DNA from 4 places in the Pseudoalteromonas sp. BSi20495 genome. Region 3 is predicted to be linked to each of the others. Evidence: predicted binding sites of a transcription regulator. Region 3 holds the regulator's gene; each other region holds the start of a gene.
The links. The regulator sigma-54, encoded in region 3, starts transcription at its own class of promoters, with help from an activator protein. The targets are predictions, from matches to a motif close to GTTGGCACGNNNNTNGNNT.

Region 1 (4,726 bases), on a different contig from region 3:
ATTAGCGCAAGGTCAATATTCCCTTTGCTATGATGCGAGCGAATAGATGAAAGCGAAGTAGGTACTATGGTTGCAAGTGATGTAGCGGTGGCTATCATCATTGCCGACTCTGGGCTTACGCCAAAACCTTGCAGTAAAAAATACAGCACAGGGACGATAACAATACCGCCGCCTACACCAAAAAGTCCTGCTAAAATTCCGGCAAAAATACCGGTTGCTATTAAGGCCGCTACTATTGGCCATTGGTTTATTATTTCTGACATTGTGTTCCTGCTGTAGTTACTGTTGCACGTCCATCTGAACGAGGATCTGTTGCAGCTTCAAGGCTTGTAGGTGTATCTAAAATCGCCCCAGCGTGCCCCATCATTTCGTTATTATTATCAACGCTTACCCAATCGTGGTCACGTTGATTTAATTCATGTTCTATATGAAAAACTAACTCTTTTTCAATTTTTAAATTTGTACTTGTATCGCCCCATGTACGTCCAAGTAACCAACGAGGGTCGCTAATCGCTTGTTTTATTGATTTATTTCGCCATGCGTAGCCTGCAAAAACAGCGGCTTGGGTTTGTGGCTGCCCTTCTCCGCCCATTGTTCCGTAAGCAAGTCGACGACCATCGTTAAATTTTGCCATTGCAGGGTTAAGCGTATGAGCCGGCTTTTTATTTGGCGCAATGGCGTTGGTATTGTTACTCGCATCAATATCTTCATTGTTTAAACTAAAGCTTAAACCTCGGTTATTCCACACAAAGCCGCCTTCGCTCATTAATATGCCGCTGCCAAATTCCCAGTAAATACTTTGAATAAAGCTGACTAATTGCCCGTTTTTATCTCTTGCAGCCATCCACACTGTATCGCCAGGCTCTGCGTTAAATAGCCATTTTTTGGCTTTGGCCATATCAATATTGTTAGCAAGTTCGCTTAGGCGATTATCGGTTAGTGCGTTTTTATAATCGCCCCCTAACACATCAGGGTCAGCCCAAAGGGTAGGGCGATGGGTAAAGCTTTGCTTAGTTGCCTCAACAATTAAATGTGTCCAGTCGGCATCGGTTTTAGCTAAATGCTTTAACTTATTTACGGCACCAATTATTTGTAGTGAATGCACGCCTTGTGTTGGCGCGGGTAAGTTGTAGCAATTAATACCACTGAGGTTTGCATTTAGCGCAGTAACGACCTCGGCTTTAGTATTTGCAATGTCACCTGCGGTGATTGAGCTGCCTGCTTTTGCTAAGTCGGCGGCAAATGAGTTGGCAAGTGCGCCTTCATAAAATGCGTTTAAACCATACTTTGCTAGGTATTCAAACGTTGCTGCAAGTTTAGGGTTTTTAAAATGTTGACCTGCTTGTAAGGGCTTGCCATTCGGTATGTAGAGGTTTTTAAACGCCTCATTGGTATTGTTAGCAGCGGCTAGCTTTTCGCAGCCTGCTTGCAAGCTTTTTGTAACGGTAAAACCCTCGCGCGCAAGTTCAATAGCAGGTGCTAAAATTTTTGACAGTGGTAGTGCTGCATGCTCATCTAGTTCAAGCGCTTTTTGCCAGCCGCGTATTGTGCCCGCTTGAGTAAGTGCACTTAATCCGCCGCGCTCTGGTATTTGCGTGAGCGTGTTATATGCCGTTGTATTAGTTGCTGCGCGGCCGCAGGCGTCAATAGCTGTGGGCGTTTTTTGATTTGGGTTATCGATAAGCCAAAAGCTGTCGCCACCAATTGAGTTCATATGTGGATATACGACGCTAATCGCAGCGGCAGCCGCTACCATAGCCTCGGTAGCTGTACCGCCTTGTTTTAGTATATTTATACCCGCCTCAGTGGCCGAAAAATGAGACGCGGTAAATGCAATGTTGTGTGTGGTCATGCCGTTGTGCCTTGTTTAAAGTGTGCAGCTAGGTGCTTAACGCAAGCAAGTAGGCTTTTATCGTTACCGTGGCTCATCATTAATGAAAAACCATACGGATGATCATTTGCTAAATCAGCCAGCGGTAAATGCACTTGCGCTGAGCCACTAAGCCCTGCAATTGCAGAAAGCGTAATAATTTGCATGCGTAAGGCGCTTGTGTCGGCGCCTAATTTAGGTGCGGTTGTAGGTGTGGTTGGCAAAAATAAACAGCTGTTTGTATTTAGGTTTTTAGCTATTAGTGTTTGCCATTGGGTTTGTACTTTTAGTGCTTCTTGTTCTTCTTGATCAGTTAGGGCAAGCGCCATATTAAAACGTGCCGCAATTGCTGGAGCAAACTGGGGAAGTTGCCCCGGCAATTGAAGCCAATCTTTATGCGTTTTTGCGATTGCTCGCCCTTGCAGTACTCTAAAACTATCCGCCAGTTCGCTTAATAAGCTGCTGTTAGGTAGTTCAAATTCTTTATGGTGCTTAAAATTAGGCTTGATTTTTTCAAGCAATTGTTTAAGTGGGACTTGTAAAACAGGGTCAACGAGTTCAAATAACGGCTCACAAATAACTAAGGTATCAACGTTATTAATAGCTTGATTTGGTAGCAGTACATTACCTACATCGCTTAATAGCTCGGCGCTTTGGGTAAGCCAACCTATGGTATCAAAAGGGGGAGCCAACGGTATTAGGCCGTCTTTTTCAATCACGTTATGGCTTGGCCTTATGCCATATAAACCACAATAGCTGGCGGGTATTCTAATTGAGCCGCCAGTGTCGGTGCCTAAGCCAATATCAGCTAAGTTTGCAGCAACTGCAGCCGCAGACCCCATACTCGAACCACCGCAAGCATGCCCTTTTAATTTAGGATTTTGCGCAGCGCCATAATGTATATTATTACCCTCTAAGCTATAAGCCAGTTCATCAGTATGGGTAAAGCCTATAAAGTTACAACCAACGGTCATGAGCTTATTAACCGAGCTTGCCGTATTTTGAGCCGGTTTAGCTGTTTTAAACCAGTGTGGGTTGCCTGCGCTGTTACGCTCGCCCTTTACTGCAAATACATCTTTTACAGCTAAGCGATTGTTTGCAAGTAGACCAGATTGGTTTGTTTGCCACAGGGTAGGACCATGGTCACAAAAAATACCGGTCGTATTATTATTTTTGGTACTCATATCACCACTCGTTATAAAAAATCTGACCAAGCAGTTCAGATTTAGAGTGATTAAAAAGACGGATTAATTTTTATTATTTTTCAGCTCACTGCGTAACATCTTGTTTTTATTTTACAGAGCCTGATCCGCTTTTTAATCGGTTAGCTTATTATATTGTTTAAAACCTAAGCAAGAGGAATGCCATTAATTAAAATCCTGTCCAACTGGTCAGGTTTTGTTGGGTTATATGAGATTTGTAAATGTGGGCTATAGAAATAGTGAGATTAAAATGAGCTAAAACAAACCAATTTGGTGCGCAGATGCACCAAGTTGGTCTTTATTTATATGGTTTTGAGTGCTAAATAAGGGGCGTTTTACTGATGATTAAACCGTTAATATCGGCGTAAACCCAATCGTTAGGTTCAATAGTGGTGCTAAGTATGGTAACAGCTTGGTTTTTATCACCAAAGCCGCGCTTTAAGGTACTACGCGGTGTAGAGCCTAGCGCCATTACAGGTAAGTTAATCGTGGCAAGTATTTCAATATCTCGGCAACAGCCATTTATTATTACGCCTTCCCAGCCATTATTTAGGGCACGCTCAGCCATAATATCGCCTATAAACGCAAAGCGTTTGCTCGCAAACCCGTTTATAACTAATACTTTACCTTCACCATTTTCATGCAATATATCGGCGGCAAAAGAGTTGTCTTCTGGGCAGGTAACGGTAACTACTTTGCCATAAAACGTGGTTTTTTTACCAAAGTGATAAAGGCCGCTGTCTGCTACTTGCACGTTATCGCGATGATCGTCAAACAAATCGGGTGTAGTAAAGGATGTCATGGGTTAAGTCTCACTTTGCTCAGGTATTTTAAGACCAATACCTTTTAAAATTATGTGGGCAATTGATTGCGTAATTTGTGCCACATCGGTTTCGTCGTACTCTAATTTGTTCATTACGAGTAAAACCTCAGCCTGAAAGTCGGCGTAATATTGCGTGGTAGACCAAATAGTAAAGAGCAAATGGTAGGGGTCAACCTTATCCATTTTATCTGCGTCCATCCATGCTTGAAGTACATCAACCTTTTGTTTAACCCAAGGGCGGGTATTGGTTCTAAAGTAGTTTTGCAAATAAGGTGCACCGCGCAGTATTTCACTGGCAAATAAGCGAGATTGCATTGGCTGATTTACGGCGAGTATTACTTTGCTTTTAATATAGTTATAAAGCACGGTAGCTGGATCGTCGTTAATTGTGACGTTATCAAGCCCTAAGTTCCAATTAGCTATTATGCGGTCGATCACAGACTCGTACAGACCATCCTTACTTTTAAAGTAATACAAAATATTAGCTTTTGGCACCTGCGCTTCTTTAGCAACCATGCTCATACTTGCTCCGTCGTAACCTAATTGCGAAAACAATTGCTCGGCGGCATCTAAAATTAGTTTTTGGTTTTTCTCGCGTGTCACTTCTTTTTTATTTGGCTTTATTTGTGTGGTCATTATAGAGTTTGCGTGTTTAACGTATTGATTGATTGTAGCTTTACTGACCAAAAGGTCAATTACTAAAAAAGGTAAATATTAAAAACAGGCGAGAGGTTTAAGCTATAAACTTTAGGGTCTGTTGATCTTTGCGGATTAAAATTTGTTCAAACTAGGGGCTATTTAATCGCGGCGCGAGATTTGTAACCTAGTGGG
Region 2 (4,726 bases), on a different contig from region 3:
ACACTTTAAAGACTGTAAAAACGGTCAATACAAGGTAATTAGCTTTTACGCTAAAAAAGCACGCGGCATGATGGCGCGCTACATTATCGAAAATAAAGTAACGCAATTAAGCCAACTTAAAGAGTTTACTGTAGCGGGTTATTACTTTAGCCCTGAGGCAACGGTTAAAGAGCTTGAGCCGGTATTTATGCGCGACGAACAAAATTAGGTCATAAGCTTAAATAAACAATTGAAAAGCCATGCATTGCATGGCTTTTTTGATGTTGGCGTTATATTTGCAACCTCATCTAATATTAATGAGAACACTAACTAAATAGGTGCAAATAAAATGATCAGCATTCCGTCAGTTGGCGAAGCCGAAAAACTAATAGAAGAAAAGCTCGGAGGGTGGTTTGATGTTGTAATAAGCCATATTCCTAATTTTATAGTGGCAATTGTTATTGCTATTGTTTTTTCAATTTTGGCGCGCTTTGCTGGCAAACTGGTGAAAAACGTACTGCGCCGCTCTCTCGACTCAACACAAATTGCCGATTTAATGGCATCAATTTTTAAAGTTATTGTGTTGTGCATAGGTTTATTTATAGCGCTCGATTTTGTTGGCCTAAAAGGCACCGTTACTTCGCTACTTGCTGGTGCGGGTATTGTGGGTTTGGCCATTGGTTTTGCGTTTCAAGACATGACCGAAAACCTAATTGCAGGTATAGCAATGGGTGTACGCAAGCCATTTAAAACAGGTGATGTAATAGAAACCGATGATGTGTTTGGTTCAATACATTCAATAAACTTACGTAACACGCTAATAGAGAGCTTTTACGGGCAACTAATACTTGTACCAAACAAAGTCTTATTTAGAAATGTACTCAAAAATTACACCACGCTAGGTATAAGACGTATAGAAGTACCCGTAGGTATTTCGTATGGCGACGACATAGAAAAAGCATCTCAAGTTATTACCGATAAAATAAATGAATTTAACTTTGTAATACGTAAAGACGAAACCGCCGTATACGCTGAAGGTTTTGGCGACAGCAGCATTAACTTACTGGTATGGTTTTGGATTAAATACCCAGGCGAGCCTGACTTTATGACGGTACGCCACAAAGGGGTTGTTGCCGTTAAGCAGGCACTCGACGAAGCTGATATTAGTATTCCTTTCCCAATTCGTACGCTCGACTTTGGCATTAAGGGCGGTGAGAAACTCGATGCCATGATAAGCGATAAAATAAGCCCGCAGTCATCAACTAAAAAGAGTAGCAACGGTGCTGACTCTAGCCAAAGTGAGTAATTTAGTTAAAACACATTAGCCAAAAGCATTGGGAAATAGTTACTTACCAACAGCGCATTTTTACAGAGTAAAATTGCGCTTTTTAGTACATGCTTTTAATAATTATTAAGCCTGAACAGGGTAAGCCAAATTTAATCGGTTTTTGTTTATTATGATAACCGTGTTATTTGCCATAACTGATAATGTGATTACAATATGACCATTATTAATTTAAATAGTTTATCAATGCGTAAAGTAGCATTACTACAGTTCATAACCCTTACTTTATTAAGCTTCATGCTTGGGTGTACATCAATAAGTAATAAGCAGAGTACGAGTGAAAAACATAATTTTAAGTATGGTTTGAGCTATAAATTAAATGTAGATGACAATACTGCTGAAATACTTTTTCTTAATAAGAATGATACCCCTATAAACGCACTTACCCTACCAAATAAAACGGTATACATTGTAAAAGAGCAGTTACGAGAATTTTGCAGATCGGATGGTATTTTATGCGCTAGAGAAAAGTCTGAAAGTAACTTTGTTAGTTGGTCTCCCGATGGTGAGTTTTTAGCCGTTTTTGCAGGTGACACTGAGGGTTTTTGGTTTTTACCAACAATTGAAATAACCAAGTCTGCATTTAATGAAAGTCATATACTCAAGGTTGGACTTCATCAAACAACTAACCAGTTTAATATCGGTTTGTTTCATCAAACCGGTGGATGGTTGAATAACGAACAATATATTTTTTCAGCTGGTTTGAGTGGCAATAATTTTATTTATAAGTTCAACACAAAAACAAAGGAGCTTAAGGGTTTTCCTTTTGAGCTAAATGAAGATTCTACAGTGAGCAATTTCGAAGAAGTATTTGTTGATAGTTATTCTTCGCAAAAAAGTAGTTTTAAAATAAGTGATGTGACTAAACAATTAGAAATATTAAAATAAAAAAGCGCAGCTTGTGTTGGAGTAACAAGCCGCGCTTACGAATTAGTTATATAAATAGGTTTATGTGGTACGTATTAAATAACGCTAATTTTATTACGAATGATTTTAACCCCATCCATATTTTCTAAAAATTTTTGAGCTAATGCGCGCTGAAAACCAGTTTGTGCTTCACCGTATAAATCTACTTCACCATTTTTTACCTGCACACGAATATCACTTAACGCTAGATTAGGGTTAGTTCGCAGGGTGTTGGTGATAGTTTGTTGTAGGTTAGGTTGAGTGGCTACACTGCTTACTACTGCCATGTTGGTTGCTGCACTTACCTTTGTAGCGCAAGCTAATAAAAATAAACAACAAAATGATACTAAAGCGATAGTTAACTTGAAGCGGTTCATAACTTAATCCTTACATTACGGTGAATAGTGCAGCCACAAAATGGAAATTCCATCGGCTAGGTTATCTTTGTAATTACAATTTCGGTGCCAATATTAACACTATGAAATATAAGGTAATTTTATTAAGTGGGAATTCAGGTGGGCAAAAATTACATTTAAATGGGTATGAGTTACATGCTTGGGTTACATATGTAATACCAATTCGCTTAATTAAGTGATTTATTTTGAGGTAAGAAAATCGTGTCGATAACAAGGCAAAAATTTCGTTATTTAGTTGTTCTATATTAGAATTTTTTAACGCAGTTAGCGTCAGATTTAATCCTTAAAATTGATTAAGTATTATTGCGGATTGGTATAATGGTACAAACACCAGAGCCTGTAAGGCTTGCATTAAAAAGCCGGCAAAAGCCGGCTTAGTATAAAAATGTTTTAGGTTACTTCTTCTTTTTAACCTTGGCCTTTTTCTTGGCTTTCATTTTTACTGGATCTTTACGCTTTTTAGCCGGTGGCTTAGCTTCTTTATGCTGTGGCTCAACACCTCTAATTACACGGCGTTTTAACTTTTGCTCAACGTAGCGCTCTACTTTATATAAAATGCCAATGTCATGTGCTTCAACTAACGATATTGCTATGCCTTTTTTACCAGCACGGCCAGTACGACCAATACGGTGTACATATACGTCGGCAGTGCGCGGCATATCAAAGTTAATAACGTGACTGATGTCAGATACGTCAATACCACGTGCAGCTACGTCGGTAGCAACTAATATGCTTGTTTTACCACTGTGGAAGTTTTCCATGGCTTTCATACGTTTGTCTTGTGGCATTTCGCCGCGTAACCACGCTGCTTTTACATCATTAGTTGTAAGTTCACCAATCAATGTTTCTAAGCGTTCGCGAGTTTTAACAAACACAATTGCTTTAGTCACGTCAGGATTTTTTAGCGTGTTAACTAACAATTCAAGCTTATGATGATAATCGTCGGCTAAATGTACCCACTGATGAATTTTTGCTTTTTCTTTACGTGACGATTCGGCTTCTAATAGAGCTGGGTCGTTTAATGTTTTTTCAGCAAACCTTTCTACGCTGTCACCTTCAAGTGTTGCTGAGAATAAAAAACATTGGCGACGATTTTTAGCTTCGTCACAAATACGGCTCATTTCTTTTTTGAAACCCATATCTAACATGCGATCTGCTTCATCAATAATAAGCATTTCTACGTGTTCAGCATGAAAGTTTTCGGTTTCTAGGTATTCCATTAATCGACCTGGTGTGGCGATTAAAATATCGTTATTTTTTTCAAAAATTTCTTTATGCGTACCGTAGTTAATACCGCCCGTTACTACACCAATTTTTAGGTGTGTGCGTTTAGCTAGTAGTTCACATTGTTCATGAATTTGATAAGCCAACTCACGAGTCGGGGTCATAACGAGGACGCGCGCAAAACCAGGGTCACGACGTGGGAAATCCAGTAAGTACTGAATAGCCGGAATTAAAAATGCCGCTGTTTTACCTGTACCAGTAGGCGCAGATGCTAAAATATCGCGCCCCTGTAGTGCTTCAGGAATAGCTTGTTGTTGAATGCTGGTTGGCGTCTCGTAGCCCATTTTATTAATGGCATCGAGTAGCTTGTTATCAAGATCAAATTCAGAAAATTGCATAGAGTGTCTAAAATAAGGGACAATTACCCTGATTATACGCGCTATGCTGCGCTTGGTGAATGAAAAGGTGAAAAAATGTCTGGTTTTGTATTTAAACAATTTAAAGTTGAACACGACCACTGTGCAATGAAAGTTTCTACCGATGGCATTTTGCTTGGTGCATGGGCTAATTTAAGCGGTGCAAGGTCGCTACTTGATATAGGCACAGGTACCGGCTTATTAGCGTTAATGTGTAAGCAACGTGGTCATGAGCTTGATATAACTGCGGTAGAAATTGACGAAAGCGCCCATAACCAAGCATTAAAAAATATAGCTAATAGCCCGTGGCCAACAATAAGTATTAAGCACCAAACTATTCAAAGCTTTAGTAGTGAAATTAAATTTGACGTGGTTATCTCTAATCCGCCGTATTTTAATCACAGTTTAAAAGGCGAGAATGCTGCGCGTAATACCGCGCG
Region 3 (4,726 bases):
TGGTTACCGTATCGGTGTTCATTAGCGCGCCAGCTGAACGCTCTTGATATGAAAGTGCTTGTGTTGCACGTTCACGGTCTTGAATATCCATAGCGCTGACAACGTCTTTATAAACGGTGTCTGGTAAACTACGGAGTACTTCACCTAAGTCATCGTGGCCCATGTCTTCAGTTGCGGCTGCAATGTGCTCAGGTTCCATTTGGGCAATAATGCCTAAACGAACATCTTCGGAAAGCTCTTCAAGAACATCACCTTGTACATCAGGGTCAACCAATTGCCAAAGTAGTCGGCGAATTTTATGCGGCGATGACTCTAATAATAATGCGGTATCACAAGGAGCTGTTTTTGCTAACATCCGCCTAACTTGAACAAATTGACCACTGTTAAGCGACTTTGTCACTTGTTTTAATTGTTGTAGTGGATAGTCTTGTTCAAAAGCTTCAGGCATTGGCGTCCTTATTGATTTTTATATAACTATGGATAGGGAGGTTTATTAATGGGGTAATTAACCACATTTAGTTTATCTTAGTTTCGGTTTTTAGCTAAGTGCTATTCTTCTTCATTAAAGCGTTGTGCTATCAATTGACCAACGGCATTTAAAGCTTGTTCGGCATCAGGGCCCTCACACACTACTTTTACCTCTTTTCCTTGACTGCTTTCCAGTAGCATTAAAGCCAATACACTGTCCCCAGGCGCTTCTTTATCATCTTGATATATCATGATTGAGGCATCAAATTTAATAGCAAGTTGCGCTAATACTGTAGCGGCTCTTGCATGAAGTCCTAATTTATTTTTTATTAAAAAAGTGTCTTCTAAACGCATAAGTTACTCTACCTAAGCTGAACAGATGATTATTTTGAATGAGTTATTTTTCTTGTTCTCTATGGCGGATTTTTACATTTGGATGTGTCATCGAAAAACTTTCACCAATCGTTTGTGCTAAATATACTGAGCGATGTTGCCCACCAGTACAACCTATAGCAATAGTTAAGTAGCTACGGTTATTTCGCTCTAAATGTGGCAACCATGTTTGTACAAAAGTTTGAATTTGCCAAGTGAACTTTTGGACAATGCTGTGGCTGGCTAAGTAATCCTTTACGGGTTGGTCTAAGCCATTTAAAGGTTTTAATTCTGGCTCCCAATGTGGGTTCGGTAAAAAGCGTGCATCAAAGACATAATCAGCTTCCTTAGGAATGCCGTGTTTAAAGCCAAATGACTCAAAAGTAACAATGAGTTGTTTATCTTTTTTACCCAGAATTTTTTCACGAATTGATTCAGCAAGTTGATGAACACTTAAATCACTCGTGTCGATCATATAGTCAGCGCGAGTAGTGAGAACATCGAGTAGTTCTTTTTCTTTTTTTATAGCTAAATCAAGAGGTAATGAGTCAACTGATAACGGGTGTAGACGGCGAGTCTCAGAAAAACGTTTAATTAATGTTTGATCCTCACTGTCTAGATAAAACAGAGTCGGTTTAGCAAAGCCAGGTAAGTATTCAAGGATATCGTTAAATTCATCTTGCTCTTTTGGTAAATTACGGACATCAATACTAACTGCAATTTTGTCGTAGTTATCAGATACACTTCTCACTAAAGAAGGTAGCAGATTAATTGGAATATTATCTACGCAATAATAACCTAAATCTTCAACTACGCGTAAAGCAACCGATTTTCCAGAACCGGAACGGCCACTTATGATAATTAATTCCATTTATCACCCATTATGTTAATTACGATTGTTCTACAATAACTTGATACAGTTCAGTATCTGATTTTGCGCTGCGTAACTGTTTACAAAAATCTTTATTATTTAGTTTATCAGCTATCGTTGCGAGCGTCTTTAAGTGCTGCTGGTTATCGCCATCAGGTACGATGAGAGCAACAAATATATCAACAGGGCGATTATCTATTGCATCAAAATTAATAGGTGTTTCGCTTACTAATACGAGTGCTAAGGGCTCTTCTGCGCCGCTCATTCGCCCATGAGGGATTGCAATGCCTCTTCCTATACCAGTGCTTCCCAGTTTTTCTCTATTCATTAAGGCGCTGAGAATATCTTGTTGAGAAAGATATGGGAGCTTGTCATGAGCAAGTTGACTGATGAACTCTAAAATTCTTTTTTTACTATTAAAAAGGACCGCAGCTCTGCTGCAGTCCTGGCATATAAGTGAACTTAATTTCATAATATTAGTGTCGAGCAAGCTTCTCTTTGTGTTTAATAACTTGGCGATCGAGCTTGTCAATCAGCGAGTCAATGGCGGCGTACATATCTTGATGTTCAGTAGAGGCAAATAACTCAGCTCCACTTACATGAATCGTTGCCTCAGCTTTTTGGTTTAATTTTTCTATATCAAGAATGACATGAACATTATTAATATGATCTGAGTGTCTTTCTAGCTTCGCAAATTTGGTATTTACATAATCTCTTAATGAATCAGTTACTTCTACGTGACGACCAGTTAAGTTTAGTTGCATAAGCATTACCCTCTTTGTTTAGCGTCTTAAATCAAACTTTTTCGCTGATTTGACGGTGGAATAGCTAGAGATTCGCGATACTTTGCGATTGTACGTCTCGCTACTTTTATTCCTTGCTCAGCTAATATATCTGCAATTTTACTATCACTCAATGGTTTTGCTGAGTTTTCTGCTGCGATTAATTTTTTAATGAGAGCGCGTATTGCTGTTGATGAGCATTCGCCTCCATTTTCAGTACTTACATGGCTTGAGAAAAAATATTTAAGCTCAAAAATACCGCGAGGTGTATGCATATATTTTTGAGTTGTTACGCGTGAAATAGTTGATTCGTGCATTTCGACCATTTCTGCTACATCATTTAAAACCATTGGTTTCATGGCTTCTGGGCCATGCTCAAAAAAACCTTGTTGTTGCTTAACAATACAATTAGTTACTTTTAATAGTGTATCGTTTCTACTTTCTAAACTTTTAATAAACCATTTAGCTTCTTGTAGATGCGAGCGAATAAACTGGCTATCACCACTTGATTTAACGGTGCGTGACATTGCTGCATATTGGCTGTTGACTCTGATTTTAGGCATGCTATCTGGGTTTAGTTCAACAACCCAGCGACCTTTTATTTTTTTCACCGATACATCAGGAATTACATACTCAGATTCTTCTCTAACTATAGTATCCGCCGGTTTTGGGCTAAGAGTATGTATTAAAGTCATTATTTCTTTAAGCTCTTCTTCTTTGAGCTTTGTTTTTTTCATTAATGTACGATAGTCGCGAGCAGCTAATAGATCAATGTGCTCGGTTAAAATCATTTTTGTTTCATTAATATAGGGTGTTTCTTTATCGTATTGGTTCAGCTGAATACATAAGCATTCTTGTAAACTACGTGCTGCAATACCAACAGGGTCAAACAATTGAATTCGTTTTAAAACAGCTTCTATTTCGTCAAGTTCAACTTCGTTGTCTTCTTCGTTCTCTTGATTAAAACTTTCTAAAATTTCTTCGCAGCTTAGCGTTAAAATACCCGAATCATCGACGGCTTCAACAATCGCAATCGCAATCGCTTCATCGGTAGGACTAAAGGGAGTCAGTTGTAGTTGCCACATTAGGTATTCGTGGAGCGTTTCAGTCGAGGAGCCTTGGTATATAGATTCATCTTCAGGCATTGGTCCTGATGATGACGCTGGGGCTGCGCTCATATATTCATCCCAACTAACATCCATAGCCATTTCATCACTTAGCGTATCTTTAGCAAGTGCTTCACCACTGTCTTGCTCATATTCGCTCGGAACATCATCAGCATTTGCGCTAACAGTGACATCGTCGTTATCTGCTTTTTGCTCGTTTTTACCAGCAGAATCTTCGGCGTAATCTTGTTCTTCAACCTCTAATAGGGGGTTGCTGTCGAGTGCTTCTTGTATTTCTTGCTGGAGATCCAATGTACTGAGTTGCAACAGGCGAATTGCTTGTTGCAGCTGTGGAGTCATTGTAAGTTGCTGGCCCATGCGCAGCTGTAATGATTGCCTCATGTATCTCTAACAATCCTTTTATGTTGTTATAATTAATACTAGCAGATGCTTAAAGACATGGCGTAAATGTTACAGCCTAAATTGCTCGCCTAAATAAACATCACGTACTGTTTTATCGTTTAATACGTGTTCTGGAGTGCCTGATGCAATTAACTCACCATGAGAAACTATGTAGGCTTTTTCGCAAACATCAAGAGTTTCTCTTACATTATGGTCGGTAATTAACACACCAATACCACGATTTTTAAGATGTTCTATTATTTTCTTTATATCTAACACTGAAATAGGGTCAACACCAGCAAAAGGCTCATCAAGCAATATAAATTTAGGATCAGCGGCTAGTGCTCGCGCTATTTCAACTCGGCGACGCTCGCCTCCTGATAATGCCATACCTTGGCTATCACGAATGTGCTGAATACTAAATTCATCTAATAAATTGTTAAGTGTGTCTTCTCTTGCTTGCTTATTTAGCTCTTTACGTGTTTCTAAAATAGCCATTAAATTTTGATAAACAGTAAGCTTTCTAAAAATTGATGATTCTTGGGGTAAGTAACCAATGCCTAATCTAGCACGACTATGCATAGGTAAAAGAGTAATATCGTTATCGTCGATAGAAATCTTGCCTTTATCACTAGGTACAAGGCCTACAATCATATAAAACGTTGTGGTTTTACCTGCACCATTAGGGCCAAGTAACCCGACTATGCTGCCAGCCTTTACTTCCA
Region 4 (4,726 bases), on a different contig from region 3:
CAGATAACTATGTAAGTTTTGCTGCCACAATTTCCACTGATGAGTCGCAAATTGCGATGGTTCCAGGTTACTTGCAATCACAAAGTACTAAAAATGGCCGAACCACGTTTGTATACGAAATGGATGCACCTATGTTGCACTTTTACACTTTACTCTCAATGGAACTTGAGGTGAAAAAAGAGCAGCATCATGGCGTAAACATTGAAGTGTACCATCATAAAGATCATGCTTGGAATGTAGATGCAATGATTCAGTCGACTAAAGATTCTTTAGATTACTTCTCTAAAGAGTTTGGTCCTTATCAGCATAAGCAAATGCGTATTATTGAGTTTCCTCGCTATCGTAGTTTTGCGCAAAGTTTTGCTAATACAGTACCGTATTCTGAAAATATGGGGTTTATTACAGATACACGTGACCCAGATAATATTAATTTTCCTTACTATGTAACATCGCATGAATTGGCGCACCAGTGGTGGGCGCACCAAGTGATTGGCGCGAATGTCGAAGGCTCTAATATTTTATCTGAAATGCTATCGCAATATGCAGCTATCATGGTGATGAAAGAAAAGTATGGTGAAAACAACCTTCGTAAATTCTTAAAGTATGAACTTGATCGTTACTTATTAGGACGCACGACAGAGCTTTATGAGGAACGTACACTTGCACGCGCCGCAGGGCAGCAGTATATCCACTATAACAAAGGTGCCGTGGTAATGATGGCCATACATGATTTGTTAGGTGAGCAGCGCGTAAATGCCGCTTTGCGAGCGTTTTTGCGAGATTACCAATATGCGCAAGAGTTTTACCCAACCACGTTAGACTTTATTGCCTATCTAAAGCGAGGAGCGAGTGAGCAAGAACAAGCATTCATTGAAGATCAATTTAATGCCATTACGTTATATGATTTAAAAATCAGTGATGTTGATGTGCAAGAGGCTGAATCTGCTGATGGGGAACATATCATTACATTGACTATTGCTGCAGCGAAAAAACATGCCGATGGCGAAGGTAGTGAAGAAGATGTACCGCTAGCGCAAATGATAGATGTTGCTTTATTCAGCGCAGATCCGAATGAGATACATAGTGAAAGTGCTGTGATCTATATGCAAAAGCACGAGATAAAAACGGGTGTAAATACCATTATACTAAAGGTAACTGAATTACCTAAATTTGCAGGTGTGGATCCTTTTATTAAGTTAATTGACAAGAAAAGTGGCGATAATATTAAAGCACTGTAGCTTTTAAGTGCAGTATAAAAATGCCAGTTGTTTTACTGACTGGCATTTTTATAGCTATTGAAAGAGGTTATTGATAGCTAACAGTAAAGTTATTTTTACTATATCTAAACTCATTTAGTAAGTAGCCCTCATCCTAAACTTTGTAGAAAATTGTATAAATTTTTGTATAAACCGCTACATTTTCCCCACACCTTCTTACTAACTTAACTTTAGTTTTTTTGTACACTGCTGTCATTAAGAGTAAACAACAAGGGATAAGAATGAAGCAGCTAATGATAAGCGTTTTAATACTAAGTTTAACCGCTTGCTCTGCGGTGACAATTCAGCCACAGCAAGCAGCCAAAATAACAAGCAAAGCGAGTTATGAAGATAGTCGACCGTTCTTTTTATGGGGATTAGTTGGAGAAGAGCGCGTTGATGTGAAAAAAGTATGTGTAGATAAATCAGTAACTCAAATGCAGTCACAACAAACGTTTAGTGATGGAGCACTTAGTTTAATTACACTTGGTATATATGCACCTCACACTATTAAAGTATGGTGCGAAGATGAAATAGTAGGAGAGGCATTATGAGTATTAAGTTACTTATAACAAGTTGTATGCTGATTATATTAACGGGATGTACGAACATTTACTTTGATAATGGTGTACAAGACAACGTGAGCAATAAAACTCAAGAGAGTTCACAATGGCATCATAATTTTGCTCTTGCATTATATGAAGGATCTAAGCCGTTAGATTTAAGTACTCATTGCCCACAAGGTGAATGGCAAAGTGTCCATACGTATAAATCGTTTACTAATGGTTTGGCAGAGGTGGCTGTTAATCAAATTGCTCCGGCTTGGTACCCTAAAACAGTTGAAGTGAGTTGTACTAAGGTGCCATTCAAGTAATATTATAAACGAGAAAAGGGCCAAAAGGCCCTTCGTGTTGCAGCAAGTAACACATTCTTTTTTATAAGTTAAAGTCTACAGAGTAAGCTACGTAGGCTTTAATATCTGAATCATCTATATCTGTATCAGACAAACCAAAAGTAAAACCGTCTTTTGAAATAGATATACCGTAATCTAAGATATTGTCGTCACCAATAAAATCACCAGAGTAATGACCTAAATGTAGTGCCATTTCAGTACCGTTACTACCGACAGCAAAGCCATAATCAGCAGTTAGGTAAAGTGAGTCGCCAAAGTCTGTACCGTCACCACTTGCAGCTGATGTTGCAAGTACAGAAGCGCCAAACGTGAAGCCTTCAACACTAATACTACCGTAAATTTCAGAGAAATCTGCGTCAGCTCCAGAAGCTGCGTCTGGGTAAGCGTAATAAATATAACCAACATCGTAACTAACAATTTCGTTAATGTCGCCACCAAAACCTGCGTATAAGTCAAGCTCGTAGGTCATTTCGTCAGCCCAAGATGCATTTGAAGCCCAAGTGCCGGCATAAAAACCAGACTCATTAGCGTAGTCAATACCACCGGATATTGCCGCATCACCCCCCGTTTGCTCTTGGCCGCGCCATAAGTAATTTGATGTTGCTGCCGCATTTGCTGTTACTTCAGCTTGAACCGATGTTGAGACTACCGATGTTGCAGCCATTAATGCGATGGTGCTAATCGCAATTGTTTTTTTTAGTTTGAGCATGTCCATTTCCCGTTATATGATTTTTGCATGCCAAGGTTTTATTATGTATTGCTTTAACCTTTTAACTGGATGCATTTTTATTGTTTAACTGGGGAGATAGTGCACTGTGTGTGCCAGCTTGGTTTTATTTATTTTAAAATGTATTTTTATATTTTAAAAATAATGACTTACAAAGGAGTAGTGTTTTTTATTGAGGTGATTTTAATAAGTGTTCGCACGCTGCTGGTGCATAAATTAACCTAGCCGCACCATTAAAGTACAGCTAGGTTAGATTTATTTAGCCGAAAATAGTACGCATTAGACTAATTGTTTCGTTAACGCCTCGACCTTTTTGTACTTCATTAATGATCGAGTCTCGTTTGCTGCGAATATGCTCAGGAATATCGTCAGCAGCAAGAGCACGGTCTACTAAAATTTCTGCAGACTCTTTGCCTCTACGTTGAGTTTTACCTGTCGTTGTTGTACTACGCTTAGGCTTGCTAAGTAACTTGATGTAGTTTGAACTGTCAGGTGTTTTAGTGTCTGCATAATAAAAGAAACATGGGATCAGTGCTTTAATAGAAACTAACTGTTCCTCTAGTTCGTTACTTGCATTAGCCATTTTATACCACGACATAGCTTGAATACCTTTAACGATATCTTGCCAGTAACGCTCAAAATCACTATTTTTAAGTTTTGGAACTCCAAGAGCGCCACATAATGCATCTAATCGATTATTTGTAATCGGAGTAAATAAATCAGGGCGGCGCATTGCTAGCAAGCGAGTTGCAGGGGCTAGCGTTGGTTTTTCATTGTTGTCGGTAAACACTTTTGAGTAAGCAGCAACAAATTGCTGGTATTCGTATTGAGTTATATCACCTTCAAGTGGGATGTTTGCTAGAGCTGCATCAAAATCACCTGGTAAATCGCTAAGCATTTGATGAAAGCTTTTTGCACTCTTAGTTGAGGCAAACCATTCAACATCAAAGTTGTATGTGCTTGGATCAAGTGACGCCATATGCTTACCGCTAAACGCAAGTAAATCTTCAGGAATCATATCTTTAAGAGATTGTTCACGAATGCTTTTAATGTAGTCTACTAAGCGAAGCTGTTCATCAAGAGCAATAACGTCTTTGTGTTGTTCTACAAATACACTTACAACAGGCCACGGAGCAATACGTAAAGTTTTAACCTGTAAAAAGCTGATAGCTGAAATAAGCTGATCGTGTAGCTTCTTAAGTATAGGTAATTGTTGCGGCTCTAGTAAATCGTAGTTCATACGATCTCTACTTGCATTTAATAGTTCGTAACACCAAGGTAAAAAATCATCAGGGTGGTTTTCTACTTTCACGGCCATAAGGTTAAGGCTTAACTCTGAAGATTGCTTCAGAATGTTCTGATAGATTTGATTTTCTTGTTCGCCTAGCGTCATTTTTGACGGTGAAATTAGCAGTTTTTTCATGCCTTGTAGAATCTCCGGATTAGATATATATTTTTTTGCTGGTCTATTTTAGCGCAATTACATCAATAACAACAGCGCTGTCCTCAATGCTTAATAGTGACAGGGGATAAATATCTATACTTTTCAATGTATCAAGATTAAATTATAGGTAAATATTAGTTATTTTGATTTGAGGTTTTTGTGAGATATTGTCATTAAATTTACAATGTTTAATTTCAAGAGCATTAAATTGAATTATTTAGTTAATGCTTTTTTATAGCATTAACCATTTCATTAGTACTCTACTATATGTTTTTTATGCTGAAATTTTCAGCACGGATTCATATCATGCCAAATAAGTTAAACTAAATAGCATTTTTACAACTTCAGCAATGATTTTAAAGCTAACACTCGCTATGATAAGAACA

Region 1: a site for sigma-54 is predicted at 3,221-3,239, ahead of P20495_RS19375 (amidase family protein). Genes of this name have one in related genera too.
Region 2: a site for sigma-54 is predicted at 2,681-2,699, ahead of P20495_RS20585 (BON domain-containing protein). Genes of this name have one in related genera too.
Region 4: a site for sigma-54 is predicted at 2,978-2,996, ahead of P20495_RS02565 (TorF family putative porin). Genes of this name have one in related genera too.

What each region holds. Positions count from the first base shown of each region.
Region 1 is NZ_BADY01000002.1:83-4,808, reverse strand. Features, by position in the region: gene P20495_RS19365 (sulfite exporter TauE/SafE family protein) at 1-263, opposite strand, end outside; gene P20495_RS19370 (gamma-glutamyltransferase family protein) at 251-1,852, opposite strand; gene P20495_RS19375 (amidase family protein) at 1,849-3,054, opposite strand; gene P20495_RS19380 (putative 4-hydroxy-4-methyl-2-oxoglutarate aldolase) at 3,392-3,874, opposite strand; gene P20495_RS19385 (TetR/AcrR family transcriptional regulator) at 3,878-4,531, opposite strand.
Region 2 is NZ_BADY01000074.1:33,925-38,650, forward strand. Features, by position in the region: gene yaaA (peroxide stress protein YaaA) at 1-208, shown strand, start outside; gene P20495_RS09785 (mechanosensitive ion channel family protein) at 329-1,285, shown strand; gene P20495_RS09780 (hypothetical protein) at 1,481-2,212, shown strand; gene P20495_RS20585 (BON domain-containing protein) at 2,287-2,607, opposite strand; gene srmB (ATP-dependent RNA helicase SrmB) at 3,042-4,268, opposite strand; gene P20495_RS09770 (tRNA1(Val) (adenine(37)-N6)-methyltransferase) at 4,344-4,726, shown strand, end outside.
Region 3 is NZ_BADY01000061.1:32,709-37,434, forward strand. Features, by position in the region: gene mgtE (magnesium transporter) at 1-448, opposite strand, end outside; gene P20495_RS11575 (HPr family phosphocarrier protein) at 550-822, opposite strand; gene rapZ (RNase adapter RapZ) at 866-1,711, opposite strand; gene ptsN (PTS IIA-like nitrogen regulatory protein PtsN) at 1,731-2,183, opposite strand; gene hpf (ribosome hibernation promoting factor) at 2,188-2,475, opposite strand; gene P20495_RS11560 (RNA polymerase factor sigma-54) at 2,502-4,001, opposite strand; gene lptB (LPS export ABC transporter ATP-binding protein) at 4,071-4,726, opposite strand, start outside.
Region 4 is NZ_BADY01000158.1:112,947-117,672, forward strand. Features, by position in the region: gene P20495_RS02580 (M1 family aminopeptidase) at 1-1,238, shown strand, start outside; gene P20495_RS02575 (Bor family protein) at 1,499-1,810, shown strand; gene P20495_RS02570 (Bor/Iss family lipoprotein) at 1,807-2,130, shown strand; gene P20495_RS02565 (TorF family putative porin) at 2,192-2,878, opposite strand; gene P20495_RS02560 (hypothetical protein) at 3,156-4,319, opposite strand.